4 regions of the Priestia sp. YIM B13490 genome follow, and region 1 is predicted to be linked to each of the others. Evidence: riboswitches for the same ligand, from Rfam matches in the RefSeq annotation. Region 1 holds a riboswitch; each other region holds the start of a gene.
The links. A riboswitch is a leader RNA that binds a small molecule or an ion and turns the genes downstream of it on or off. The one in region 1 is predicted to bind lysine.
Positions count from the first base shown of each region.

Region 2: another riboswitch for lysine. It lies ahead of ACFX4R_RS13570 (amino acid permease); the one in region 1 lies ahead of ACFX4R_RS15385 (aspartate kinase).
Region 3: another riboswitch for lysine. It lies ahead of lysA (diaminopimelate decarboxylase); the one in region 1 lies ahead of ACFX4R_RS15385 (aspartate kinase).
Region 4: another riboswitch for lysine. It lies ahead of dapA (4-hydroxy-tetrahydrodipicolinate synthase); the one in region 1 lies ahead of ACFX4R_RS15385 (aspartate kinase).

Region 1 covers NZ_JBHZOT010000004.1:195,499-202,932, reverse strand. Annotated here, with positions in the region: gene trxA (thioredoxin) at 43-357, shown strand; gene uvrC (excinuclease ABC subunit UvrC) at 582-2,348, shown strand; lysine riboswitch at 2,414-2,591, shown strand; gene ACFX4R_RS15385 (aspartate kinase) at 2,733-3,965, shown strand; gene ACFX4R_RS15380 (YslB family protein) at 4,017-4,544, opposite strand; gene ACFX4R_RS15375 (succinate dehydrogenase cytochrome b558 subunit) at 5,034-5,642, shown strand; gene sdhA (succinate dehydrogenase flavoprotein subunit) at 5,672-7,434, shown strand, end outside.
Region 2 covers NZ_JBHZOT010000003.1:713,387-720,820, forward strand. Annotated here, with positions in the region: gene eat (ethanolamine permease) at 1-329, opposite strand, end outside; gene eutC (ethanolamine ammonia-lyase subunit EutC) at 351-1,064, opposite strand; gene ACFX4R_RS13555 (ethanolamine ammonia-lyase subunit EutB) at 1,079-2,449, opposite strand; gene ACFX4R_RS13560 (ethanolamine ammonia-lyase reactivating factor EutA) at 2,476-3,894, opposite strand; gene thiT (energy-coupled thiamine transporter ThiT) at 4,051-4,659, opposite strand; TPP riboswitch at 4,692-4,792, opposite strand; lysine riboswitch at 4,967-5,151, shown strand; gene ACFX4R_RS13570 (amino acid permease) at 5,254-6,693, shown strand; gene ACFX4R_RS13575 (hypothetical protein) at 6,730-7,098, opposite strand; gene ACFX4R_RS13580 (GNAT family N-acetyltransferase) at 7,202-7,434, opposite strand, start outside.
Region 3 covers NZ_JBHZOT010000003.1:529,181-536,614, reverse strand. Annotated here, with positions in the region: gene ACFX4R_RS12650 (PAS domain-containing sensor histidine kinase) at 1-1,192, opposite strand, end outside; gene ACFX4R_RS12645 (YckD family protein) at 1,354-1,668, opposite strand; gene ACFX4R_RS12640 (NAD(P)/FAD-dependent oxidoreductase) at 1,742-2,860, opposite strand; gene ACFX4R_RS12635 (CBO0543 family protein) at 3,196-3,708, shown strand; lysine riboswitch at 3,775-3,957, shown strand; gene lysA (diaminopimelate decarboxylase) at 4,103-5,431, shown strand; gene ACFX4R_RS12625 (dicarboxylate/amino acid:cation symporter) at 5,484-6,746, shown strand; gene ACFX4R_RS12620 (hypothetical protein) at 6,885-7,019, shown strand; gene ACFX4R_RS12615 (hypothetical protein) at 7,170-7,355, shown strand.
Region 4 covers NZ_JBHZOT010000007.1:215,349-222,782, forward strand. Annotated here, with positions in the region: gene ACFX4R_RS21085 (DUF3243 domain-containing protein) at 1-231, shown strand, start outside; gene ACFX4R_RS21090 (hypothetical protein) at 480-650, opposite strand; gene ACFX4R_RS21095 (H-type small acid-soluble spore protein) at 768-947, opposite strand; gene ACFX4R_RS21100 (hypothetical protein) at 1,353-1,640, shown strand; gene ACFX4R_RS21105 (hypothetical protein) at 1,702-1,959, shown strand; lysine riboswitch at 2,218-2,396, shown strand; gene dapA (4-hydroxy-tetrahydrodipicolinate synthase) at 2,524-3,411, shown strand; gene ACFX4R_RS21115 (DMT family transporter) at 3,674-4,519, opposite strand; gene ACFX4R_RS21120 (CBS domain-containing protein) at 4,888-5,313, shown strand; gene ACFX4R_RS21125 (DUF421 domain-containing protein) at 5,503-6,153, opposite strand; gene ACFX4R_RS21130 (GntR family transcriptional regulator) at 6,653-6,835, shown strand; gene ACFX4R_RS21135 (CynX/NimT family MFS transporter) at 7,026-7,434, shown strand, end outside.

The DNA of each region.
Region 1 (7,434 bases):
TGAGTAGAATTTGGATATTGCATATATTTAGGAGGAATTAAAATGGCTATTGCACATGCTACAGATAAAAACTTTACAGATGAAATTAAATCAGGCCTAGTGCTTGTTGACTTTTGGGCACCATGGTGTGGCCCTTGTAAAATGATTGCTCCAGTTCTTGAAGAAATCGATGGCGAACTTAACGATAAAGTTAAAATCGTGAAAGTAGACGTTGATGAAAACCAAGAAACGGCTGGAAAATTTGGTGTTATGAGTATCCCAACTTTAGTATTATTTAAAGATGGAGAGAAAGTTGACCAAGTAGTTGGTTTCCAACCAAAAGAAGCATTAACAGAATTAATTAATAAACACGCGTAAGTCAAAACCTAGCTCAGGCTAGGTTTTTTCTTTTTCTCCACTTTTTCTCTTTTGGGAATACTTTTATTTAGCGAATATGCGTTCGTTTGTTTTATACTAGATGTAAGGAACACCGCCATAAATCCGGCTTATGTGCATGTATTGTAAAGCAGGAAAGAATGTAGATTACGCTTCATAAGCGAATGTATAGATGGACAGAGTAAGAGAAGAGGAAGGAGAAAAATATGAACGATTATTTAAAAGAAAAGCTGGCTATTTTACCGGATCAGCCCGGCTGTTACTTGATGAAAGATAAATATGGAACGGTCATTTACGTAGGAAAAGCAAAAGTATTAAAAAATCGAGTGCGCTCCTACTTTACCGGATCTCATGACGGAAAGACGCTTCGACTTGTAAACGACATTGTCGATTTTGAATATATCGTCACATCTTCTAATTTAGAAGCACTTATTTTAGAAATGAATTTAATTAAAAAGCATGATCCAAAATACAATATCATGCTTAAAGATGATAAGGGTTATCCCTTTATTAAGATTACAGCTGAAAAGCAGCCCCGACTTGTTATTACAAGAAAAATAAAAAAAGATAAAGGGAAATACTTCGGGCCTTATCCTAACGTTCAAGCTGCAAATGAAACAAAGCGGCTTCTTGATCGCATTTATCCATTAAGAAAGTGCTCTACCATGCCAGACAGACCTTGTTTGTATTACCATATCGGGCAATGCCTAGCTCCTTGCGTAAAAGAAGTAAAAGAAGAGCAAAACAAACAAATTATTGAAAATATCACGCGGTTTTTAAATGGTGGATATGAGCATGTCAAAACAGAATTAACTGAAAAAATGTTAAAAGCTTCAGAAGAACTTGACTTTGAACGGGCTAAAGAATATCGAGATCAAATTGCTCATATCGAAGCGACAATGGAAAAGCAAAAAGTAACGTTTAATGATTTTGTCAATCGAGATGTGTTTGGCTATTCTTATGATAAAGGCTGGATGTGTGTTCAAGTTTTCTTTATTCGCCAAGGGAAGTTAATTGAGCGAGAAGTTTCTATGTTTCCTTTTTATAAAGAGCCAGAAGAAGATTTCTTAACTTTTATCGGTCAGTTTTATGCCAAAAATATTAAGCCAAAAGAAGTAATGGTTCCAGCAACGATTGATGCAGAGTTGGCTGAGAAATTAGTAGAAGTAGAGGTTCAGCATCCAAAGCGAGGCAAAAAGAAAGAATTAGTAGAACTTGCGTGTAAAAATGCAAAAATTGCGCTCGGTGAAAAATTCTATTTAATTGAACGAGATGAAGAGCGCACGGTTGGCGCAGTTGAACGGTTAGGAGAAGAGCTTGGAATTGCCGCTCCTTATCGGATTGAAGCATTTGATAATTCAAATATTCAAGGGACAGATCCCGTTTCTGCGATGATTGTTTTTGTTGATGGGAAACCGGAAAAGAAAGAATATCGCAAATATAAAATTAAGACCGTAAAGGGACCAGATGATTACAGTTCCATGAGAGAAGTCGTTCGCAGACGGTATTCCAGAGCGTTAAAAGAGGGTCTTCCGCTTCCAGATTTAATTGTTGTAGATGGAGGCAAAGGGCATTTAGCTGCAGTACAGGACGTTCTCGAAAATGAATTGGGACTTTTAGTGCCTACAGCAGGTCTTGTCAAAGATGATAAGCACAGAACCTCCAACCTGATGATTGGTGAGCCTCCTCAAATCATACCGCTCGAACGCAATAGTCAAGAATTTTATTTGCTTCAGCGAATTCAAGATGAAGTTCACCGTTTTGCGATTACCTTCCACCGTCAAGTGCGCTCTAAGTCCGCTTTTCAGTCTGTTCTGGACGATATTCCGGGAGTGGGCGAAAAACGTAAAAAAGCTTTGTTAAAGTATTTTGGTTCGGTGAAAAAATTGAAAGAAGCAACGGTTGATGATATTCGAAATTCAGGTGTTCCTCAAAACATCGCTGAAAAAATTTATGAAACATTGCAAAAATAGTCTTGAAATAATAGAAAATATTTGATAAGCTATTAACTAATTTCATACGACACTTCATCAAATGAAGTGAAGATAGAGGTGCAAATTTAATCAGTACGTATCAGGAAGGGTATGAGCTCTTATGAATGATGCGGAAAGGGAAATTTGCCGAAGTGAACATTACCTCATAGTAATGATTGCTGGTTCTGCGTTGAATAAACGTAGGATTGTCAAGATGTAGATTCTTGGAGAGCTATCTCACGGCAGTGGACGGTTATGTTTTATAATTTTCGTTCGTTAAGCAATGAGAGCTCATCTCATTGCTTTTTTTATTGTCTGAGTAAAAAAATTTAGCTTCTCATCATCCTGCATATGCAAATTTATTGAAAAGGAATGAACAAAATTATGGCATTAATCGTTCAAAAATTTGGTGGAACATCTGTTGGTTCTGTTGAACGTATCCAACATGTAGCAAACCGTGTTATTCAAGAAGCAGAGCGCGGTAACCAAGTAGTTGTTGTTGTATCGGCAATGGGCAAAACTACAGATGCACTGGTGAAATTAGCAAGTGATATTACGGACAGTCCAAGCAAACGCGAAATGGATATGCTTCTTACAACTGGAGAACAAGTAACGATTTCCCTGTTAACAATGGCCCTTCAATATAAAGGGTATGAAGCAACTTCGCTAACAGGTTGGCAAGCTGGTATCCAGACGGAAGCAGTTCACAGCAATGCACGAATCCAGCACATTGACACGACTCGTATTCAAAGCCAATTAGATAGAGGCCGAATCGTAGTAGTAGCTGGATTCCAAGGCTGTTCAGGAGATGGTAGCATTACAACATTAGGTCGAGGCGGCTCTGACACGACGGCAGTAGCTCTTGCCGCAGCATTAAAAGCTGCAAAATGTGATATTTATACAGATGTAACAGGAGTGTTTACGACAGATCCGCGCTATGTAGAAGATGCTCGTAAGCTTCACTCTATTTCATATGACGAAATGTTAGAATTAGCTAATTTGGGAGCAGGGGTGCTGCATCCGCGCGCTGTTGAGTTTGCAAAAAATTATCAGGTACCGCTAGAAGTGCGTTCAAGCTTAGAAAACGAGAATGGAACGATTGTTGAGGAGGAAGTTTCAATGGAACAAAACTTAGTCGTAAGAGGAATTGCGTTTGAAGATAATATTTCACGAGTGACAATTGAAGGGTTAAACAACGAGTTGCAAACTCTTTCTACTATTTTTACAGCATTAGCAAAAGAACAGTTAAATGTGGACATTATTATTCAAAACGTAACGGCTAATAATCGTCTCTCTATCTCATTTTCTATTAAAACCGTAGACGTAGACGCCGCTCTTGCCGTCTTAAAAGAGTATAAATCTACTTTGGGATATACGCGTATTGAACATGAAAGCGGTTTGGCTAAAGTATCAATTGTCGGCTCTGGCATGATTTCTAATCCAGGCGTTGCAGCCGAAATGTTTGAAGTGCTGGCAGGAGAGAAAATTGAAGTGAAGATGGTCAGCACGTCTGAAATTAAAGTATCTACAGTTGTACCGCATGCTGATATGGTAAAAGCTGTTGAGACGCTTCACGTAGCATTTGAATTAGAAGAGCAGCAAGCAGTGCAAGTATAAAGAAGAGAAAAAAGACGTGGTATCTCCACGTCTTTTATATATACGTATTTCCTACTTTTTATAACGCTCCGCGCGTGTTTCGGTAGGTAAGATATCTTTTCGGTCCCACTGCACGGAAATCAGCACTTTTCCGTTCTTTTCTTTATGTGTTAAGTAGGCTTCTGTTAGGCAGTTGTTTTGACGCTGAATCTGTTCAGCCACAAATCCTGACTCAAGATGAAACGAACAAGTTTCCTGCTGAAATCTTTTGCTGACCACATCACCTGATAACTCAAGCTCGAGTGAATATTTATCTTTTTTTGCAAGCGTCAGTGTTCCCCAGGAAGCTGCTTTAAAAAAAGCGACGATTTCATCCATTGTATTTAATGGGTATTTCCGAGCAAGGTGTTTTCCTGCCCAGTATGAAATGGTATTTGTTTCGTCTCCAAGAAGCTCTGGAATTAACACGTCACGCAAAAGGCTGTATCCGAAATATGAAACGTGATCAAGAGTTCTCTCTGTTTCAGCTGTGACATTAGGTTCTGATGTTTCCATCGTCTCTTCAAGTTCTTGCTGTGATTCTGTTTGTAAATTGCTCATGCTTTCCCCTCTTTCTTTACTACTATTATATACAAATCTAAAAAACCTCTCACGCATTTTTTTAATAAAATGTAAGAGGATCTTTATTATGGTAAAAAGAGTTAGATGTAAAGATGAAAAATCCATAATATACCTTTTAAAAGGGTACTTTTACCTGTGTAAATGTTTTGTGAACTTGTTTACAATAAAAGCATAAAGTAAACGCTTACTTATTTGTGGCAAGCAATATTATAATAGAAAGAAAAAATCTGTAACATCAATACAGTAAGCGTTAACAAATATAAAATTTTATAAATTTATATTTTATAGAAGATTTAAACATCTTGCCTTGACGCTCTTAATCGATGGGAGTAAAATTAACCTGTCACATACTTTATTAGGAAATGCAAAGGTTTTCATTTCCTGTATTCACGATTAATCTATTTGTCTAGTGGGAGTAAGAAAGTTCTTCACAAACTATGTTCATTTAACTAAGGGGGGTCTACGCAGATGGCGGCAAACAGAGAGTTTCAATATCGGAGAATCCATTCATTACTTGGGGTAATACCAATCGGGATTTTCTTAACACAGCATTTAGTTGTGAATCATTTCGCGACAAAGGGAGAAGAATCATTTAATCAAGCAGCTCACTTCATGGAGAGCTTACCTTTCCGCTATGCTCTAGAAATTTTCATTATTTTCTTACCAATCGTTTTTCACGCAATATACGGTCTTTACATCGCATTCACTGCTAAAACAAACGTTAACAACTACGGTTTTTTCCGTAACTGGATGTTTATCCTTCAGCGTGTTTCAGGTGTAATCACACTTATCTTCATCACATGGCACGTATGGGAAACCAGAATACAAGCTGCGCTTGGAAAAGAAGTAGATTTTCAAATGATGGAACGAATTTTAAGCAACCCGGCAATGCTTGCATTCTACATAGTTGGTGTTGTATCTACGATCTTCCACTTTGCAAACGGTCTATGGTCATTTGGAGTTAGCTGGGGGTTAACTGTAACACCACGTTCTCAAAGAATTTCAACTTATGTGACATTAGCAATCTTCTTAGCACTTACATTTGTAGGTGTTCGTACATTATTCGCATTTGCATAAAATTAAGGTTTTGAAGGAGTGGGGTTCCGATGAGTAACGGAAAAATCATCGTAGTCGGTGGCGGTTTAGCTGGCTTGATGGCAACAATAAAAATTGCTGAGTCTGGCAAGCAAGTAGATTTATTTTCACTAGTTCCGGTAAAAAGATCTCACTCAGTTTGCGCGCAAGGTGGAATCAACGGAGCCGTAAACACGAAAGGTGAAGGAGATTCACCATGGGAACACTTTGATGACACAGTGTACGGCGGAGACTTTTTAGCCAACCAGCCACCTGTAAAAGCAATGTGTGAAGCAGCTCCTGGTATTATTCACTTACTTGACCGCATGGGTGTTATGTTTAACCGTACTCCTGAGGGTTTGTTAGACTTCAGACGATTTGGCGGGACGCAGCATCACCGTACGGCTTTTGCTGGAGCAACAACGGGTCAACAATTATTGTACGCATTAGATGAGCAGGTTCGTCGTTATGAAGTTGCCGGACTTGTGACAAAGTACGAAGGATGGGAATTCTTAGGTGCTGTTCTTGACGATGAGCGCAGCTGTCGCGGAATTTCTGCACAGAATTTAAAATCAATGGAAATTAAAACGTTCCCAGCTGACGCGGTTATTATGGCTACAGGTGGACCTGGAATTGTTTTTGGAAAATCGACGAACTCAGTTATTAATACAGGTTCAGCGGCATCTATCGTGTATCAGCAAGGTGCATATTATTCAAACGGAGAGTTTATTCAAATTCATCCAACTGCTATCCCAGGAGATGATAAGCTTCGTCTTATGAGTGAATCTGCTCGTGGAGAAGGCGGACGCGTTTGGACATATAAAGACGGTAAACCTTGGTATTTCTTAGAGGAAAAATATCCTGCATACGGTAACTTAGTACCTCGTGATATTGCAACTCGTGAAATTTTTGACGTCTGCGTAGCGCAGAAGTTAGGAATCAACGGAGAGAACATGGTTTATCTGGACCTTTCACATAAAGATCCAAAAGAGCTAGACATTAAACTTGGAGGTATCATCGAAATCTATGAAAAATTCATGGGCGATGATCCGCGCAAGGTACCAATGAAAATTTTCCCAGCCGTACACTATTCAATGGGCGGTTTATGGGTGGATTACGATCAAATGACAAATATTCCTGGCTTATTCGCAGCTGGTGAGTGTGATTATTCACAGCACGGAGCGAACCGTTTAGGAGCAAACTCATTATTATCAGCTATTTATGGTGGTATGGTTGCCGGTCCTAAAGCGGTTGAATACATCAATGGTTTAGAAAAGAGCGCAGATGCTATTTCTTCAAGCGTATATGATCGTCATGTGAAAGAAGAAGAAGAGAAATGGAACAATATCATGAATCTTCAAGGTACAGAAAATGCATACGTTCTTCATAAAGAGCTAGGGGAATGGATGACTGACAACGTGACAGTCGTACGATACAATGACAAACTGTTAAAAACAGATGAAAAGATTCAAGAATTAATTGAACGCTATGATCGTATTAACATTAATGATACAGCTAAATGGAGTAATCAAGCGGCAACATTTACTCGTCAGTTGCAAAACATGCTTCAGCTTTCACGTGTTGTAACGCTAGGAGCTTACAACCGTAACGAAAGTCGCGGTGCTCATTATAAGCCAGATTTCCCAGATCGTAACGATGAAGAATTCTTAAAAACAACAATGGCATCTTTTGTGGATAAGAAAACGGCTCCTTCTTTCCATTATGAAGAGGTAGACGTATCGTTAATTAAACCGCGTAAACGCGACTACACAAAGAAAAAAGATGAAAAACCAAA
Region 2 (7,434 bases), on a different contig from region 1:
AGGTATGCTCCTGTTGACACTGCAATAGCAGGAGGAGCAAAAATAAATTCAAGCAAGCAGGCAATTCCTGCGATATATCCCCCAAAAGGTCCAAGTGCTCTTCTTGCATAAGCTGAAGGTCCACCGGCTTGCGGGATAGATGTTGAAAGCTCTGCATAACTGAACATAAACGTTGTGTAAAACACAGTTACAATTAAGGTTGCAATTGCAAGCCCAATAATCCCGCCTTGTTCAAACCCGTAATTCCACCCAAAGTATTGTCCTGAAATAACCATGCCCACTGAAATAGCCCATAAATGAATAGGTTTCAATTGTTTTTGTAACGCCATACGTTCTCCTCCTTTTGATGTTTAGACAATAAGATGTACACCGCTTGTTTGCTGCTTAATCATTTTGTCAATCATGGTACCGATATGTGCGGCTGCCTCAATAGGAGGCGTCCCTCTTTTATGAATATTAGAAATAACCATACGATCAGACTCTTTTTTGCCTTTGCTAGGTTCATAGCACATGTAAGCACTCATTGATTCAGCACTGACCAGTCCAGGTCGCTCTCCAATCAATAGCACAAGTGCTTTTGGCTTTATGATCTCGCCAACTTCATCCATACACGCAACCCGTCCCCCTTTTACAAAAAATGAAGTCCCGATATGAAGTCCATATGACTGCAGGGAGTCAATTAAAGCTGGATACACGTCGCTTATGTTTTCTTCGATTGCCTTGGCGCTCAGTCCATCTGAGACTACTACTTGTACATCAGGCTGCCGCACGCAGTTTTTGAAAATTTCTTTCTTAGCGTTATCTGCTAATAACCTTCCTTGATCCGGCCGTTTTAAGTAATGTTCTTTTGACTCCACGCGTGTATTCACAGAGAAAAGGTTAAACTCGGCTAAAATATCTTCTGAAACTACTCCATATACAGAGTCTACGGCTGCAGCATGATCCGTGCGAAAAGATAAAACGTCTTTTGTTAGCGGCCTTGTTCCTGTACGGCCGACACCTATGCGGGCAGGGGTAAATTGTTTAAGTGTTTCAAGCGGATCGCGATTTGACTTTGGTATCATAGTAAGCACCTTCCTTAAATCAAATTCATAAAAATAGTTGGGTCTCCGGCTCTAGATGTAAAGCGCCCGTTGTCCATAATACGCTGATCTTCAAGCCACTTTTGAAATAACGGCGTTGGAGTACGGCCTAACACATTACGTACTGTTGCAATGTCATGATAACTAAGAGACTGGTAGTTTAGCATGCAGTCATCAGCCATGGGCACTCCTATGACAAAGTTCACTCCAGCTGTTCCCAGAAGCATACTTAAATTATCCATATCATTTTGATCAGCATCCATGTGGTTGGTGTAACATACGTCTACTCCCATAGGCAGGCCGTGCATTTTACCCATGAAATGATCTTCTAACCCAGCTCGTAGAACTTGTTTGCTGTTATATAAGTATTCAGGTCCAATAAATCCAACAACTGTATTAACTAAGAAAGGCTTGTAGTGACGAGCTAAGCCGTAGCATCTAGCTTCGAGCGTTACTTGATCAATGTTATAGTGAGCTTCTGCTGACAGTTCAGAACCTTGTCCTGTTTCAAAATACCAGCGGTTTGGACCTTTTGCCGTTCCTTTTTCATGAATTAGCGCTGTCGCTTCATCAAGCATAGACAGTGAAATTCCAAATGAATCATTACCAGCTTCTGTACCTGCTAAACTTTGAAAAATCAAGTCTGCTGATGCTCCTTTTTCAATTGCTCTCATTTGACTCGTTACGTGTGATAATACACAGTTTTGAGTAGGAATTGACCATTCGTTGATTATATTTTTTGTTTCATTTAAAAGCACGTAAATATTATCCGTTGTATCAATAACAGGGTTAATTCCGATAACCGCATCTCCAATTCCATAGCTTAACGCTTCGTATAGAGATGCTCTCATTCCCTTTAAGTTATCTGAAGGATGATTAGGCTGGGCCCGAGAAGCCAATACTCCTTTTTGGCCGATAGTCGTTTGACAAGTAGTTTGCACTTCTATCTTGGCAGCTCCTTGAATTAAATCTAAATTGGACATAATTTTAGTAGCTGCCGCAATCATTTCGCTGCTTAATCCTTTGCTAAGTGCAAGAAGGTCTTCTCCGCTATGCTGATCGGATAAAATGTATTCTCTTAAATCCCCTACTGTCCAATTTTTAATAATGTCGTAAACAGATGAATCAATCTGACTTTCGATTAATGCCGAAACGTTGTCTTCATCTGCGCTGAGCAGCGGGTAATTTCGAATATCAGCAAGTGTGATATCAGCTAGAACTTGTTTTGCTGCCATTCGTTCTTTCATTGACTCAGCGCTAACTCCTGCGAGCTGATCTCCAGAACGCTCTTCGTTTGCTTTGGCCATGATTTCTTTTAAGCTATAAAATGAAAATGTTTCTCCTAACATTCGTGTAGTTTTAAACATCGTTTCCTCCTTGTATGTTCAGCTGATTATGATGAAAAAGCGAGCGTTTTAACGGAAACGGAGATCGCTTCTCCGGCTACTGGTAACCCTAGATCGATGTAATCTCCGTGTGTAAAATCAATTTGATCTAAACAAATAATTTCTAACTCTTTCCTCTGTTTAGCTAGTGCTTGTCCTAAAGCTTTTGCAATATCTTGTTCGCATAGAATAACGAGGCACTTAGCTCCCTTAAAACAAGCAATAAATTCATCGCTTATTATTTTTGCTAATTCTTGAAGCATCTTATAGCTGCAGTAAGGAAAATGAGATAAAGCAATAGCAGCAGGGGGGTCTTCTGCGCTGAAAATAGTTGAAGCCTGCATACATGCCGCTCGAACTCTTTCTTGAAACAGCTGCGGATTCCACGTCTCTTCTTGCTGAACGGGTATCTCTACAATCGGGATATTTTTTAACGGCAGCCGCTTCGATCCAATATATACGGTTGATCCGCTAACTTCTGTATTTTGCATACCAGCCCCAATTACAGTAGCGCGCGTTGTCTCAGCGGATTGAGATACTTGGATGGATTGAAAATGATATGCTAGAAGCGGACCAACGTCTCCGTGTATGGCCACTTCCTTCACTGTTATTGGCTTTTGCTTCTCCATCATTGCTCCTACTCCTCCTGAAACCATGATCGTTTCAGGATGTATAGAAGATCTTGTATGAGGAGAAACGAGCAGCGAGGAATTTTGATTCAGCGCTTTTACATAATTCACGGTTTCTTCAGCTAGTAATTGACAGATAGACGAGAGCTTTTCAAATGCTGCTTTTTCACCTTCTCGCAGTGTCAAAGAATTATTTTTCAAAAATTCAGTTAAATGAGACGAAACGTAGGTAACAAGACCGTCTTCATTTAGTCGAATTAATCTCCCGCCTACATGCAGTGTAAACGTTTCTATCACTTTTCCATTTTGACATAAAGCGATGTTAGCAGTGCCTCCTCCTACATCAATATTGGCAATTACTGCATTTGTTTCAGCAGAACGCTCTATTGCTCCCGATCCTTTTGCTGCTAATATTCCCTCTAAGTCAGCGCCGGCTGTTGCAACAACAAAATCCCCAGCATGTTCGGCTAGATAGTGAACGATACTTTCTGCATTTTGCTTTCTGGCCGTTTCTCCTGTGATGATCACAGCACCTGCCTCCACTTGATCTAAGGAGATTCCTGCGTTCTTATACTCTTGTTCTAGTAGTACCGTTAATCTTTGAACATCGATTTCAACATCGTTTAGCATAGGGGTGGTGTAGATAGAACTTACATACGTTACGCGACGATCAATAATTTGACAGCCTGGCAGCGTAAACTGATTTTGTTGATTTGCTATTAACAGCTTGCTTACAATCAGTTTTGTTGTGCTTGTTCCGATATCTAAACCTATGCTCGTTATCCATTTCTGTAGCATGCTATCAATCCCTTATCTCGTTTGAATATGGTGATTATCATAAAACAGTTTTTTGAATATTTCACTAACTATGTTATCAAACCTGACACACTTTTGTGTAAACAAAGGTGACAAATGACAAAAAAGACTAAATCTTGGTAGATTTAGTCTTTTTGCTTATGATGAGTGTGATTTAGTTACAATCATTCTTGATGCGGATGGAATTAATAGTGAAAGAATGATTAAGCAGGCTATTAGTGACCCTACCATTGAAATACCGTTCATTGAAAAAGAATACCATAGAGCGGACATACCCTTTGGCGCATATGATCCCCAAAAAATAATACCCGCAATAAAGTGACAGAAATACCGTGCGAAGCTGCCGATAACAAGGGATAAAACAATCAAAACAAAAGCTTTTGATCTGTTATTGTTAGCTAAATTTGTTTTAATAGATTGCGAAAAAATACCTCCAAAACCTATAAAAGCAAAAGCCACAATATATTCAATAAACGTTTGTAGCGCTGTTAAAATATAAGCCGTTCCTGTTGCCAACTGCAACAGCCCCCATAATAGACCAGATAGAGCCCCGCCTTTTACTCCCCAGCGAAAGCACATAATAAAAATGGGCACCATGGAGAACGAAATACTCACAGCCGTTGCAATCTTAATGGAAGGCAAAAGATCAAGTAGAAGTGCTAATGCTGCAAAAATAGCTATTTCAATTTTAGCCTGTAAAGGTAATGCTTTATTCACGTTTCTCACTCCTGTTTTTGAATCATTCATATCAAACGGTTTACACAGGAGTAAGCAAATATATGCTACTATTCCCACATTCCTACGCTAGCGTTAACTAACAGGTTCGAAGGGTCTGAACAATTTGTTCACTCTCAGCACGGCGGCTCCCCCTGTGGTACGTTCGGATATTTATGTAGTATTATGACAACATTCATTATACCATATGTAGCAAAATAGATTCGAGAGATTTCAAAGATGTTTCTATTTTCTGAATCTATTTTTTATAATGACAATCGTTTTAGTATTTGGTATACTTCTTTTATGTCAAATGAATATAAAAAACCCTCATCCTAATCGATGAGGTAGAGGTCGCAGTTTTTAATAGTAAAGCAACGGAAATGCAGAGAACATTGAGGATGTTGCTTGAAAGGAAAAATTGCCGAAGTTTAGATCACTTCTCGGTTGATTTAAGCTGGGGCTGTCTCCGAACAGGAACAGAACTGTCACATCATGCGAGTGATGTGAAGAGCTATCTTCACGGAAGGTTGACGCGGTTTTCAGATTTAAAAGCGCGCACATATACTGCGGGCTTTTTTTATGTTATCCCGTCTCTTTCCGTACATTCGAAAGGAGTATTTATCTATGCAAGAGCAGCAAGAATTAAAACGTGGGTTGAAATCTCGCCACTTAACGATGATTTCATTAGGAGGAGCCATCGGAACCGGCTTATTCCTAGCAAGTGGTGGAGCAATTCACACAGCAGGACCTGGGGGAGCGCTTTTAGCTTACGCTATCATTGGTGTCATGGTTTACTTTTTGATGACCAGCCTAGCGGAGCTCGCAGCTTATATGCCTGAAGCCGGTTCATTTAGTACGTATGCGTCTCGGTTTGTAGATCCATCCTTTGGTTTCGCTCTCGGCTGGAACTATTGGTATAACTGGGCTATTACGATTGCAGCTGAATTATCTGCTGGAGCCCTTATTATGAAATTTTGGTTCCCAAACTCTTCTTCTATTTTATGGAGTGCCCTGTTTTTATTAATTATGTTTGGGCTTAACTACCTTTCTGTAAGAGGATTTGGTGAATCTGAATTTTGGTTTTCGTTAATTAAAGTAGTAACGGTTATCATCTTTTTAGTTATTGGCATTATGATGATTTTTGGTATCTTTAACAATGAAGCACCAGGGTTTAAAAACTTCACGCTTGGTGATGGACCCATTCACGGTGGATTCTTTACTGTCTTAGGTATTTTTATGGCTGCTGGTTTTTCATTTCAAGGAACAGAGTTGCTTGGAGTCGCAGCTGGAGAAAGTGAAGATCCGGAAAAAACGGTTCCTCGCGCAGTTAAACAAGTCTTCTGGCGCATCTTGTTATTTTATATTTTAGCTATTTTTGTTATCGGAATGCTTATTCCATACACAGCCGATTCATTAGCAAGTGATGATGTGCGAGTAAGTCCATTTACTTTAATATTCGAACGAGCAGGTCTGGCGTTTGCAGCATCAGCTATCAATGCCGTTATTTTAACAGCCGTTTTATCTGCTGGTAACTCAGGTATGTATGCTTCTACGCGTATGCTGTGGAACTTAGCGAAAGATGGAAAAGCACCAAGGTTCTTAGCAAAAGTGAATAAACGAGGCGTTCCAGTGAATGCTTTAATCGCAACGGCACTTGTCGGTACACTTGCATTTGGTGCTTCATTTTTTGGAGACGGTGCGGTATACACGTGGTTACTTAACGCTTCTGGTATGTCTGGTTTTATTGCTTGGTTAGGAATTGCCATCAGCCACTATCGTTTTAGAAGAGCATTTGTTGCCCAAGGTCATGATTTGAGTGAACTTCCATATCATGCAAAACTTTTCCCGTTTGGTCCTATCTTTGCCTTTATTTTATGTGCTGTTGTCATTTTAGGTCAAAACTATTCGGCGTTTATGGGTGATTCGATTGACTGGTACGGTGTACTTGTTTCTTATATCGGACTTCCTTTATTCTTAATTGTTTGGTTAGGATACAAATGGACGAAAAAGTCAAAACTTATTCCGTTAAAAGAATGCCAAGTAACAGTGAAAAAATACGAATAAAAAAAGCTCTCTATTCAAAAGAATAGAGAGCTTTTTTTATGTGATCTGATCAGCAAAATGAAGAGATATATAGGCGGGCTGATTTTTCATAACAAGCATATAACCTTTGAGGGGACGATTACAGTAATCAGCAGCTTCTATATAATAAATACGCTGAACTAACCTGCTTAAATGGGTTACAAAAGATGGAAGTTGATGAGTAGGAATGCTTTGGATGTAGTCTATGATTTCTTGTTTAGTTTGAAGGCCCGAATGGGTACATTCTAACAGATGAAAAAGTGGATCTGCTGCTATAGTAGATAGTTCAGAATTGTGTTTGATTCTATTCAGCTGGATATGCAGTTCTTTTTTTGACCATGTCTTTGGAATAGCTCTTAGATGCTGATATTGAAAACGTGTATTCATGATAGCTAACACCTTTCGTATTAAAATAATAAAACGACTTATTATTTTAATAACCTTTACACATGAAACTAAAACGTTACAATGTGTAAAGGTGTCATACATCTTATAAAATAAGCTGATAAAAAAGCACATCTTGCCACTGATCGAATTTCCAGCCTACTTCTTTAAATTCTCCGCAAAATGTAAAATTAAATTGCTCATGCATTTTGATACTGATATCATTCCCTTTTGTAATCCCTGAAATGACAACGTGATGGTTGAGTTCTTTAGCTAGTTCCAAAATTCGCTTCATAAGCTGTTTTCCAATGCCATACCCCTGTTGATTTTTATCAATAT
Region 3 (7,434 bases), on a different contig from region 1:
AGTAAGGCTGACCGCTCGTTTCTCTTAATAACTGCATAAATCCTTTTACCGCCGTCAGAGGGTTTCGAATTTCGTGAGCTATACCAGCCGCTAACTGTCCGACTAAGGAAAGCTGAGCGGATTCACGCAGCAATTTTTCAGTTTTTTTACGTTCTGTAATATCACGAAACAAAACTTGAATGGCCTGCTTTCCCATATAGGGAATAGGAAAGGCAATGGTTTCGGCATCAATCGTATGACCGTCTTTATGAATAAACTTTTCTTCCTGTAGGTCTACAGATTTATTTTCTGTTTTCATTCGATAAATTCGCTGTTTTACCACATCATAGTAATCAGGGTGAACAAACTGATAAACACAAGCTCCTAATACGTCTTGAGGACTTTTGTATCCTAGCGCTTTGGCTCCTGAAGGGTTGATGTAATCAATTTTCCCTTCACTATGAACGATAATCGCTTCCGGCGATAACTCAATCAAGCTTCGGTAACGTTCTTCGCTTTCTTTTAAAGCCGTTTCAGCCTGCTTGCGTGATGTTATATCTCGATAGACAAAAGCAATGCATAGCGGCCAATCATTCATATTTTCAACGCGGAAGAGTGTGACGCTTACATTAATTAAATGACCGTCTTTATGCTGTCTGACCGTCTCAAATTCCGTTTTCGATTCACCTGATTGAATGGTCTTATGAAGTTCGCACACTGGCTCCTTTAAAAACGAAGGTATAATCGGAAGAGGCTTTTGATGAATTTCTTCAAACGTCCAGCCAAATGTATTCTCAAACGCAGGGTTCACTTGAAGCGTTTTCCCTTCTAAGTCAACGACAGCAACAGCATCTGCGTTATGATAAATAAAAGGCTGAACCTGTTCTTTTTTCTCCTGATAACTAGTTATATTCACGCAATGTCCCATAATTTCAGGCTTTTCTGTGTAAGATAAAGGGGTTAAGTTTACTACATAGCGTTTATCATTTATTTGAAGCTCGTACATAAGCTTTTTCTTTTTGTTTAGTGCTTCGAAAAAATGCTCATACGAGACCCATTCTTCTAGAGGTATTTTTTGGTCATGAACGCTTTCACCTTGATACATACTGTAAACAAGATGGTCATCTTTTTGTTTGTAAGCAAATATGATTCCTAGCGCCTCAGCTGAATGATTTTCTGCATGTAATCGGACTATTTTTTTATTTTTGTTCATCGTTCATATTTACCTACCCCTCACTAACATCTTTCCTACTCGTTCTCATTCTCTTAATTTTACATGAGGATTTTAGAATTTACTAGATAAAGAAGCGGATATTTTCCATTCATTCACATAAAAAAAACGCCTGTAAAGGCGCTTTTTTATGTGAATAGGAATTACTTTGAATGATGCATTTTATGACAGTGTCGCTTTGGCACAAAACCATTTTGCTCCATATGCTGATAGCGATTTTCCATATGTGAAGAAATGTTTTGACTCTCCGTTTTGCTTAGCACCCCGTACTCCACATATTTTGAAAGTATTTCTTTCTTTTTTGCTAGCATTTCTTTGTACAGCACGGACAGTTCCTGCTTTTGCTCAGACGTCAACTGCACGTCTTTTGTTTCTGGCTGAGGATTATTTTCCGCTAATACAGGCGTCGCGCTCATAAATAAAAAAGCTGTTGCTGCACTTATCATAATCTTTCGCAAACAATCTACTTCCTTTCATCATATAGTAGTTATAGTTTGCGAACTTCTATTTGTTTTCATTCATTCTGTTTGCTTAAGACTCGATAGCTCCTCCTACATCATAGTCGCTAAGATCAATTTCCATTTCCATTTCAAGTGCTAATTTAGCAAGCTCTGAACCAAGATAAGGACCCGACGTTAAGCCTGAAGCTCCGAGACCATTCGCTACTAGTATTCCTTCGTAAGCCGGAAGAGCTCCAATGACTGGCAAGAATCCTGGAGTAAATGGTCGAAACCCTACCCTTGTTTCTAAGACTGTGCTTTCTGTTAAGCCGGGAGCAATTGATAAGGCCTTTGAAAAAATCTCATGCATCCCCCCAGCAGTTACTCTCAAATCATAGCCCGTGTCGTTTTCATGTGTTGCTCCAATGACAATTTGACCTTGTTCAAATGAAAGAATATATTGATCGCTTGGAGGCATCACAACGGGCCAGTCTTTTGTATCTACATCAGGGAGATGCAAGTGGACAATTTGCGCTTTTTGAAAGCTTGCTAAAAATTTCACTCCAAGAGGCTCTAGTAATTGATTTGCCCACGCTCCTGCCGTTACGATTGTTGTACTTGCTAGAAGGGTTTGTCCATTTACGGAAACGCCCGTTACTTGATTATTTTCATAAAGTAGTTCTGCGTTTCCTTCTATTATTTTTGCACCGTTTTTCTTCGCTGCATTCACAAGTGCGTTTCGAAGAGCTCTTCCGTTAACGCGAGCGGCTCCACTAATATGAACTGAACTGTATTCTTCCGAAAGAACCGGAAACAAAGCCTGTGTTTCTTTAGCGGATAAACGTGTAATCTCGCCTATTTCAGGAGCTTCTTCCCGACGCTTATATGCTCTTTCTTCCATTTTTTTAAGTTTTTGCTCATCAGTATGTAAGCTAATTGCTCCTACTCGCTTATATCCCGTATCCGTTTCTCCATCTTCTTCTAATTGCTGAATTAATGTTTGATAGTACTTAGCGCCGCCTTTTGCTAAGCGGTACCATGCTTTATTTCGACGCTGCGAAAGCCATGGGCAAACAATTCCTGCTGCTGCATCAGTAGCTTGACCTGCATCCTTGCGATCTATCAATGTCACATCTGCTCCTGCTTTTGCTAAATGATATGCTGTAGAAGCTCCAAGTACCCCAGCTCCAACTACGATGTATGTTTTCATACCAAAACACCCTTTTCTTTCTTCTAATATTCTCATGCTATATGTACGCAACTTTAGCATAGCAAAAAAAGAAGTCACATACTAGGCGAAGCTATCTTGAGCTTATTTTTGAATCTTGCTGACTTTGACATATAGCTCCTTTCATTGTAAACAAAAGCGCAATAAGTTCTTTTACGGGAATTATGGTGAGATGAAGCAAACCACAAATAGTGATCACCCATATTTAACACTGCGCTTACCGCTTTTTTATTATAGTTTCTGAATAAAAAAATGAAAGAATAAAACCACTATAATATGTAAATAAAAAGAAATAACCATTATTTTAAGGAGAGCGTATGCAATCTTCATTTGTATTATTTTTCATCATTCTTGGTTTACTATTTGGCAAGTGGCGAAGGTATCAAGAATACTATCCTACTTTGCTGTTTTGGGTCACAGGGAATTTGCTTTATGAAGTGCTGCTGTTTCATCACCGCGTATGGGTATTTCACCCTGTAGGTATTGATCACCTTTTTCTACCCGATCACCTAATGGTTTCCCTTGGAATAACTTTAATTATTTATCCGTTTGTTATACCGGTTTTTTTAGGAAGGCTGCCGCTGCATGTAAGCGGCAGGCTGTGGTGGATTCTTTTGTGGGCGCTTTTATTTACTGTGATTGAGTTCATTGCTTATGTTAATCACAGTATCACTCATCATTATGGATGGTCGCTGCTGTGTTCTTTTCTCTTCAACATTGCCACGTTCTCACTTTTAGTCATTCATCAGAAGACAGCACTGGTCGCTTGGATTCTATCTGGAAGCTTCATAGCTTTCTTATTTATTTTTTTTGATATTCCTATGCCTTAACTTTTCATTGACTAGACGGAGGAAAAGGAAATATAATAGGAATTACATTTAAATATAATTTTCCTCTCTGAGAATAGAGGTGCATGAAATCAAGAGTCACTTATTGGAGACTAATGGAGTCTGTGAAGATAAGTAAAAGGGATTTCGTGCCGAAGTATATAAACATCCATTGTGTTCATATACTGGTTCAGTATTGAATAAATGCTGAGCTGTCACAAACCATTTGGTTTGTGGAGAGCTATTGAAGAGATGTTGATGCCTAGAATGTAATAATACTTTATTATTATGAAACCAAGACGCGTGAACATCACTTCACGGGTCTTTTTTGTGTTTTTCTACTGACCATCAAAGTTCAAAGTTATAGTTGAATGATTTAAATGGAGGGATACGGATTATGTACTTACATGGAACGAGTAAAATTAACAGCAGCAATCATTTAGAAATTGGGCAGTGCGATACGGTCGAACTGAAAAAACAATACGGCACTCCCCTATACATCTACGATCAAGAATTAATTGAAACGAAATGCAAGGCCTTCCATTCAGCCTTTCGAAGAAGCGGATTTTCATATCAAATCGCCTATGCAGGGAAAGCATTTCTTTGTATGGAAATGGCTAGCCTTTTAACGAAGCTTGATATGTCACTAGATGTGGTCTCAGGAGGCGAATTATTTACAGCGCTTGAAGCTGGATATCCAGCTGAACGCATTCATTTTCACGGCAATAATAAAACGATTGAAGAAATGGAAATGGCTCTTGATGCGAATATTGGCTGTTTTGTTGTTGATAACTTTACCGAACTTGAAGTTTTGCATGCCTTAGCAGCTGAGCGCAAACAGAAAGCATCTATTCTTCTGCGTGTTACTCCAGGAATTGAAGCCCATACACATGAATATATTATGACCGGACAGGAAGACTCCAAGTTTGGATTTGGTCTTTCCAATGACCAAGCCATGAAAGCGGTAAGTTCTGCGTTAGAAAAGCCTTACTACGATCTTTTAGGCATTCATTGTCATATTGGTTCGCAAATTTTTGAAGTAGATGGTTTTTCTCGCGCCATTGATATTTTAACTGATTTCTTATTCAGCATTCGTGATAAAATGGAATTTGAAGTAAAAGTTTTAAACGTAGGTGGTGGTTTTGGTATTCGTTATACCGAAAGCGACTCTCCTCTTCCAGTTGAGTATTATGTAGATGCACTGACAGAAAAGCTAAGCCGCACGTTAACTGAACAGAATTATACCCTTCCAGAAGTCTGGATTGAGCCTGGAAGAAGCATCGTAGGAGAAGCAGGTACAACGCTTTATACAATTGGATCAACGAAGGAGATTCCAGGTGTACGAAAATACGTAGGAATTGACGGCGGTATGACTGATAATATCCGTCCTGCTCTTTACGATGCAAAACATGAAGCTGTCTTGGCTAATAGAGTGACGGATAAAAAAGATGAAACAGTATCAATTGCGGGTAAATGCTGTGAATCAGGAGATATGCTTATTTGGGATATTGATTTACCGCGCGTTAATCAAGGAGATTTATTAGCAGTGTCCTCTACAGGTGCCTACAACTATTCAATGGCTAGCAATTACAACCGTATTCCGCGCCCTGCTGTTGTATTTGTAAAAAATGGAGAAGCTCGTCTTGCTGTAGAGCGAGAAACATACGAAGATTTGGTGCGTAAAGATGTAAAGCCAGTCGTTACTACGTATGCAATGAGCAAATAATAGCTGTTCTTGCGTAGTAAAGAAGCTATTGTTGTTTGGAGGAAATCTAACTATGGTTTTAAGTGTATTTAAAACGTACAGATCATCGCTTATTCTGCTTCTCGCTATTTTAATTGGCGGGATAGCAGGATATGCTATCGGGCCGGATGTGGCAGTCGTAAAGCCCTTTGGTGATTTGTTTCTTAATTTAATGTTCATGATTATCGTTCCCCTTGTCTTTTTTAGTGTGGCTTCGGCGATCGCAAACATGAATGAAATGAAGCGTCTTGGTAAAATTATGCTAGGTATCGCCGTTGTGTTTATCGCCACTGCTGCTGTTTCAGCCGTTTTAGGCTTTTTAGGCGCATCACTTTACAATCCGCTACATAATGTAGATACTTCTGCCATTAAAGAATTGATGGGTGACAGTGAAAATACAGCTGAAAAAATGACGCTTTTAACTCAGCTTGTTAGTACATTTACTGTACCTGATTTTGTTCAGTTATTTTCGAAAGAGCACATTTTACAATTAATTGTCTTTGCCGTTATTTTCGGTATTGCTACAACGATGGCTGGCGAAAAAGGACAGCCTATGGCGAAATTTCTGACTTCGGGTCAAGAAGTATCGATGAAGGTTGTTAAAATTGTGATGTACTATGCCCCAATTGGTTTAGGATGCTATTTCGCTACTGTAGTAGGAGAACTTGGACCAAAGATCTTACAAGGGTACGCTAGAGCATTTATTCTTTATTTATTAATTGCAATCGTTTACTATTTCGGTTTCTTTACGCTATATGCATGGATTGCTGGCGGTAAAGCAGGAATTAAGCTGTTTTGGAAAAATGCAGCTGCTCCTTCTATCACCGCTATTGCTACCTGTTCTTCTGCTGCATCTATTCCAGTCAATTTAGATGCAACAAAGAAAATGGGTGTGCCGCTGGATATTGCTGAAACAGTGATTCCACTAGGAGCAAACACGCATAAAGATGGTTCTGTTATCGGTGGTATTCTAAAGATTGTTTTCTTATTCAGTTTGTTTGGCAAAGATATGACGTCTGCTACGAGTATTTTGAGCATTTTAGGCGTAGCCTTTTTAGTTGGAGCCGTAATGGGAGCAATCCCTGGAGGCGGTATGATTGGCGAAATGTTAATCATTACAATTTACGGATTTTCGCCAGAAGTTCTGCCCATTATCGCGGTCATTTCCACAATTATTGACGCCCCTGCTACGCTTTTAAACAGTACGGGAAATACAGTAACAGCGATGCTTGTTACAAGGTTTACAGAAGGAAAAGACTGGATTAACAAAATTATCACCACCGATAAAGTCGCTTAGTAAAAAAGCAAAGGGAACAGTCTTAGTGACTCTCCCTTTGCTTTTTTCGTGTGCAGTAATATCGATAGCGGTGTATAAAGTCTGTACATACGCACATTCTAAAGGTATGTTTCATAACCGGACTGGAGGTGTCGTCTAATGAGTAACGCTGCAGGAGGTTCAAAGAAAAATCAACCGAATGATGCGAATCACGTAAGCGCAGAAACAAAAGCTCATCAAAAACGTCTTACTGAGCAAAACAAACAAGAGCATCAAGCTGAAGAACGAAAATAAAATGACGTTAAAGAGCGCAGCGCCTGCGTTCTTTAACGTCATTTTATTTTTAGAGAGAACTTCATACCCCTGCTCGTTATGGGGCTATCGTACAACCTCCTTTCGAACTTTTACATATTCTATTAATAGGTTTGTAAAAGGAGGAATGACATGGTGTTTTCTTGGCTAGAGATTACAGCTGCAGCCTTTGGACTTTCAGTTATTTTGATAAGTTTTGCATTTTTACCCGAACGCACATACAAAAGTCTTTATATCCCTCATCAGCTAGTAGCAAAATCTATTTTTCTCTATAAAAAGATTATTCGTTTTATAAATCAATTTCGACAGAAACTTTAGCTCATTTCCTTTCCCTGTTTTTATTCATTGGATATATCCTCCCCCTTTTTAATCAGCGCATTTACAGTAAATAATTTAG
Region 4 (7,434 bases), on a different contig from region 1:
AGTTTTAACGAATTTAAAAGTTACTTAGGAGATAAAGTCACAAAAGGTGAGAAACTAGGGTTAAATGATAATCAATTAGCTCTAGCAGCTAAAAAAATAGCTGATTATCTCGCAACACATGAGGAGCCACAAAATGAAGAGCAATACTTGTTACATGAGTTATGGAAAGTTGGAAATGAGGAAGAACAACATCATCTTGCTCATATGCTTGTTAAATTAGTTAAAGAATAAGCTAAATCCCTAATAAATTGTTATTTGCCATTATTTATTAGGGATTCAAGTGTATTCAATTAACGTAGCAAAGAGCCACTTGCGTAAAACAATTGGTTCTTTATATTCGTTATGTGTTAGGTAATATCTTTGCAGAAGTAAGAATAAGCCGAGATTGAAATATGGTATCTGCAACCCCTTTTATTGACAACTTATTAAGAATGTATAACTAAAGAAAAGAAATAAAGATCGGTTATTTTCTTCCCTCTTTATTCATTTTCTTTAGAATCTTCCTGGTAATGTTCATTTAAGTATGGGTTCTCTGTCGTAGCAAAATTAACAGATTGAAGGCTAGTTTCAGGATCCATTCCATAATAGCCTTTTAGTTCCGCATTTTCTAGCTCGCCACTTCTGAATTGTGGTTCTTTTTTCTCTTTCATGCTGCACCTCTTTTTTCTTATAAATAAAGCTTAGAGAAATATGGTATTAGTTATTCGGTTCTATTTGGAGATGGAAGAAAAGAATATGAAAATTCCATATCCTTCCTTTGTGACTTTTTATTTTTCTTCTAAATCAAGGACTGGAACCATACGGTCTTCATCATGTGTTCCTCTCGCATGAACGGTAGCCATACTTGATGTTTCATCTACACTTTTAATCCAAATAGGAACTCCGTGGTAATGAACATCAATTTCCTTGGGTGAAGAAAGAATTTGCTTAGCTCGATCTATTTCCATATTATCACCTCATTTTTTAGTATGTCCCTGCAATGCATCAATTAAAAGATAAAGCTATATTTCCTCAACAATAATTTGACTACACGCTACAACTCATTCCCTCAAAAATTAATCTATCCTTTAACCTTACAAAAATCGAACATCAATGGGTTTGCTTAACCTCATTTTATTCTTTAATTCGAATACGTATAAATACGAAAAATGAGCACATACTGTACCTAATCAGATTCCTCCTTTTGCTGACAAATCATTTCTCCTTTAATATGTTAAGTTTACAAAAAACATCTGTCTTCACAGGTGTTTTTTATTTTGAGAAAATATATTAATTTGTATACAAACTAAGTTTTATTTTACTTCTAGTAGGGGAATAAAATAGTAAATTAAATTGGAGAGGATGAGGGGTTTATGATAGAGATGGAGGTAAAGAACCTTCAAAGGTCAGAAGCTAAATTTAGAAAGGCTGAATCAGAATACTTAAATAAGGCAATCGAAGAGTATTTCGTTCGTCGTACATACCATAATGCACCAGTAGTTGATGCACTTCGATATGTACTAACGATTGATAATAAAAGGGAACATTTAGAAAGTGCCGTTGAACTTTTTGGAGATAATATCAAAGAAGTAAATAACCAAGATATTATAAACTATTTAAATCAATGTAGATGTTATAAGGAAATAAGAGATATAGTCTAAATTTGATGCTATCTTATGAAAAAATTTATTGTTCATAAATAACCAAAAGGGGATTGGAGATATGAACTATAAACAAAGGGATTATTATATTAGCGCAAAAGAAAATGAATATTATAAAGTACTAAATGTAGTCGATTATATGTTAGAGGAAGCAAAAAGCAACAATAAATATCCTATATGGGGTGAAAAGCTAAGAACTGAGTTAAAAGAAAGTGCTGGCAACAATCTTACTCCATGGCATTTTAATACAATAATATCCGTACTTTTAGATTACGTACCTGATGAAGTAAAGAATAAACCTAATGCTAAGTCACTCTAAGCGGGTGGCTTTTTATGATGTGCATAATATGTAAGTTAAAACATGTGGTGAATAGCAAAAAGAAAGGTGAAATAGTAATATGAGTGATACTGAGATTGTGGGTTTGAGTCAATAATCCGGAGTCATTCTCTCAAAAATAAGTGTAAGGACTTAATTACAAGGTTTCCATAAAATTATACTTAAATGATTCTTGCGTGAAAGGAAATTTACTGTTATATTAAATTCAATTAAATATTTTCTTATTTCAATATTTTTTGAAGTGAGGATAGAGGCGCAAAGATCATAAGTATACAATTTGAGGAGAATGAGATCCAATGACAATTGTGGAAAGGGGTATTTGCCGAAGCCGAAAGAATCTCATGTTCTTGAAGCTGGTTCTGCTGTTGAATAAATACAGAACTGTCATATGGGAAACTGTATGGAGGGCTATCTTACGCACGGAAACTATTTTTGATAAATATTGTTTCTACTGCAGCAACGAATCCCTCGTTGCTGCTTTTTTGCGTTTCTTATGAATGGCCCTAACCCCTCTAATTTTTAAAAATTTATAAAGGGTGTGTAGTTATGAATTTTGGCCAAGTATTAACAGCAATGGTTACCCCGTTTGATCAGAATGGCGAAATTGATTTTAACGCGACGAAAATGTTAGTTGAGCATTTAATTACAAATGGCACAGATAGCTTAGTTGTAGCTGGTACAACTGGAGAGTCTCCAACATTAACCACAGAAGAAAAAATTAAATTATTCCAATGTGTGGTAGAAGCTGCTGCGGGAAGAGTCCACGTCATCGCTGGAACTGGCTCAAACAACACGCAAGCTTCGATTAGCTTAACGAAACTTGCAGAGGAAACAGGAGTCGATGGTATTATGCTCGTTGCTCCATACTATAATAAGCCGTCTCAAGAAGGCTTGTACCAGCACTTTAAAACGATTGCCCAGTCAACCTCTTTACCAGTTATGCTTTACAATATCCCAGGGCGAAGCGTAGTTAACATTTCTGTTGAAACAATTGTTCGTCTATCAGAGATTCCTAATATTGTATCAATTAAGGAAGCAAGTGGCAACTTGGATGCCATGGCAGAGATTATTAGCAAAACACCTAGCGACTTTACACTATACAGCGGCGATGATGGGTTAACAATACCAGTATTAGCAATTGGCGGGGCAGGAGTTATTTCAGTTGCTTCCCATATCATTGGCAATGATATGCAAGAAATGATTAATGCCTTCAAAAATGGCGATGTCCAAAAAGCTGCTGCTACACATCGCAATCTGCTTCCAATTATGAGAGCATTATTTATTGCGCCAAGTCCTTCACCAGTAAAAGCTGCATTAAATCTAAATGGAATACAAGTTGGCGGTGTTCGTTTGCCAATGGTTCCTTTAAGCAATAAAGAGCAAAGTGCGCTAGAAGAAGTTCTGCAAACTAGCGGCATTAACGTTACCTGTTGAAATAAATAAAAACAGATTAGAAGAGAGAGCATAGCTAAAACGACCGATTCAATCGATGCATTAAGGCAAGATTGGTGCACAAAGCTCAAGATGGATGAATCATCATTTAGCTAACTCCTAAAAACAGAAAAACTCCCTTAACGCATTGGGGGAGTTTTTCTGTTTTTTCTATGTATGTATACTATATACATCTTCAGTTGCCATACAGAGGGAGACCTATTTCACTATATGTTCGTTCTTCTGTCGGTATTGGTGCAAAAACTTATATCTTAGTCAACACGATTCCGCATAAAGTAAGAATAATTCCTATTAATTGATATTTTTTAAGTCTTTCTTTAAAGATAATTAAGCTCCCAATTAAAACAACAATACAATTTAAACTAATGATTGGATAAACCACGCTGGATGGACCTTCCTTTAGGGCGAATAAATAACAGCTGTAACCAATCGTACTTAATATACCAACTAGTATACCTATCTTTATTTCAATTTTATGTGCAGTTAATTGTTTAAATTCTTTCCGAGCTAATAAACTTAAATAGACAGCTCCTCCACCATACATTGAAACAAGCATTTCACCCATGCTAAAGTGCTGATACGTGCTGAATTTCATAATAACACCAACTGTGCCGATAGATAGAAGAGCTAAACAGCAGCTCAAAATCCATAATTTATACTCTATGTGTGCCGTTTTGTTTGGTTGATACTGAATAATACAAGCTGCCAATATAATAATGACGATACCAATCCAATTTGTTAAAGGAATGGATTGAGGAAATAATAAGGATGTAGCTATAACAACAATGACTGTATTCATCGCAATAATGGTAGATGTAATACTCGCAGGTCCTTTCTCAAAGGCTTTCGACATTTGGATATTGCCATTGGCATTTAATATACCGATTAGTGCCCCCGTTAAAATAGGTAAAATGTGAAATTCAAAACTTCCTTTAATAAGAGTAAATAATAAGAGGATAAAAAAAGAAATCCAATAAAAGAAAAGTTGAATACACACTTTAGATAAATGTTGAAGAGCACCCCATTTAAATAAAGTATTATTTACTCCGAAGCATACAGCTGTCCCTAAAGCAGATATAAACCATAACATAGTGTGTAATTCCTTCCTAGTAGTTTTTATACTACTAAATTATACAATTTATATAATAGTTTTAATATTTCAATTTAATGAAAAATAGTTTCGAATAACTCTTTTGTAAAAGTATAAAGATGAGAAGAGGAGAAGTATAAATTTATTACGAACCAACGGATTGTGCTCTTTTATTAAAACCTCGTTTCCTATTATTCTTACACCTTTTTACTGTCCAATAAAATGCGATGAATTTTTCAAATCCATTCACCATTTTCTTCTCATTAAAACCTAAAGCTTTGTATCCTAAAACTCAAATGGACGTTTTAGAAGATGAGGTGCGGGAATCAAGTGAAGTAAGACAATGATTAAATAAAGGAGGAGTTGCTATGAATATAACAGAAGTGATGACTTCTAATGTTGAGACAGGTAACCTTAAAAGTTCATGTGGTGAGGTAGCTAATATGATGAAGAATGTAGATGTAGGAGTTATTCCAATTTGTGAAAATGATAAACTAATAGGCCTAATAACGGATCGTGATTTAGTCGTCAAGGGATTAGCTAATAATTTTAATACGAATACACAAATATCTGAAATGATTACCACTGATGTCATTACTGGTACAAAATACATGTCTGTAGAGCAGGCTTCAGATCTCATGTCTCAGCATCAAATACGCAGACTTCCTATTGTAGAAGGTGGAAAACTCATTGGAATGGTTTCTCTGGGAGATTTAGCGGTAAGTAATACTTCAAATAAAGAAACAGGAAAAGTTCTTGAGAATATTTCAGCTCCTGCTGAGCTTAATAAATAAAAAAAACTCTTTTTGTACTTCATTTTATAGATAAGAGCAAGCTAATAAAAATTAGCTTGCTCTTAGTTTATATATAACAACACATGGCTATTACAGCTTTTAAAGATCTTGTATTCAATAGCTTCAGCAGTTTATGGCTTTCTATAGAATTAGCCAAGTTTAAACCCATTTTCGTCCTAGATTTTTTTATCATTCATTTTTTATATCCACAAAAAGTTGCCCGTTTAAAAAACTACAATATAAAATACGTTTCACGTCTTTGTATCCTCTTTGTTTCAATTCGTTGAAAAGCCAAGAAGAGTTTTTATTTATTAGATTTAAATGCTTTTCTTGAATGATCCCATCAATAACAAGGGGAAGTAAAAATACAGATTCTGATTTATCTTTGCTTTCTGGTTTTTTAAATACAGATAATGTACCCGAAGGCTCTAATATCGCATAATCCACCTCACGGATATCTCCTATATTTTTATCCCGAAGCTGTAAAAGCAAGTCGTCCAAATTATAACGTGATTTCCTCATTTGCTTTTCATCAATCTTTCCTTGTTTTATTACAATAATAGGTTGCCCATCTAGTACTCTGCGTAACTTTTGACTTTTTAATTGGATATATGTAAGGCCTATTTGGATAACTGTTAATATAAGAATAGGTACAAGTTGATAAAGTAAAGAACCTCCCGTATCCTCAATTGCAACAACTCCAAGTTCACTTATCATAAGCACAACAACAAGGTCAATGACATTTAGCTGATTTATGCCTCGTTGGCCGATAAAACGAAAAATAATAATAATAACAACATATAATAATATTGTACGCCAGCTTACTTCGATGATTTCCACTTTACGCTCTCCTTTCATTAGAATCTTTTTCTCTCTTGGAACAGGGATGAATGTAATATATAGATTTATACACTTAGCTGATTCTCTAGGATGTTTATTTCTTTATGTTAAAAATTAAATGAGTAACGTACAAAGTGTTTAAAGTGTTATTCATGGCACTAGATTTTTAACAGAAGCATTATATAAACAATTAACTGGGGAGAACCTTCATTATGTTAACTTTGTTTTGTATATCATATGCATTAAAAAAGATGCCGTTTAGGCATCTTGAATAGTTTGCTCAAGGTATTAGTATTTATACATTTAGCTGTCTAATACCGCAGCCATATTTATACTCTCATATATATGTGCTAAAATAACCAGTGAACCAATCCCTCTAAAAATTAGAGGGATGTACAGTTGATATATTAAAGGCAAATCGTATGTCACTTGTAGAAGAAGTTGTTTTCCAAATCGAATCCTTAAATGAATATAGAGTGTATGGGAAAATGGAAGACAGATCCTTTCTGAAACGAATTTAATGCAACAATTTGAAGTGAGCCGAAATGCATTGAGAGAGGCTATACAATCTGTCGTACATACTGACCGACTACAAACAAAGCAGGGAAAAGCTTATGAAAAAGCTGACATCCAGCTGCATAAAACAATGTTAGAAGCATCACATAAATCATATGTTAATTGATTTATATAACCATAGGATAGATTTTTTACATACATCTGGTCATCAAATAGTTGAAGTAAGTTCTCATACCGATTTTAATTGAACCTACTTTGTAAACTTGTGGATGCTATCATGGCAATCTGCACAGTAAATGAATATATTACTTAATTTTAAAAACTTTAAGATTATATACGGAGGGTCTATAACTACCATGGGTATCCCACACACAACAAATCAACTAGAACAGCCAAAACTAAATATAAATCCTAAAATAGGATTACTGATTATAGGCATTATCCTAATTGGAGCTAATCTCAGAGCCCCTTTAACATCTGTGGGCCCACTGGTAGCTTCTATTCGTAACAGTTTAGGAATATCTAATACTTTAGCAGGAACAATAACTACAGTGCCTTTACTAGCTTTTGCATTCCTATCTCCTTTTGCTCCCAAGTTAGCTCGGCGTTTTGGCATGGAGTTTACGCTATTTATTTCTTTAATCTTATTAACAATCGGAATTGGAATACGCTCTTTTGGTGGAGTAGAAACATTATTTGTAGGAACGATCTTAATTGGTTTATCTATTGCTATTGGAAATGTATTGTTACCTAGTCTAATTAAAC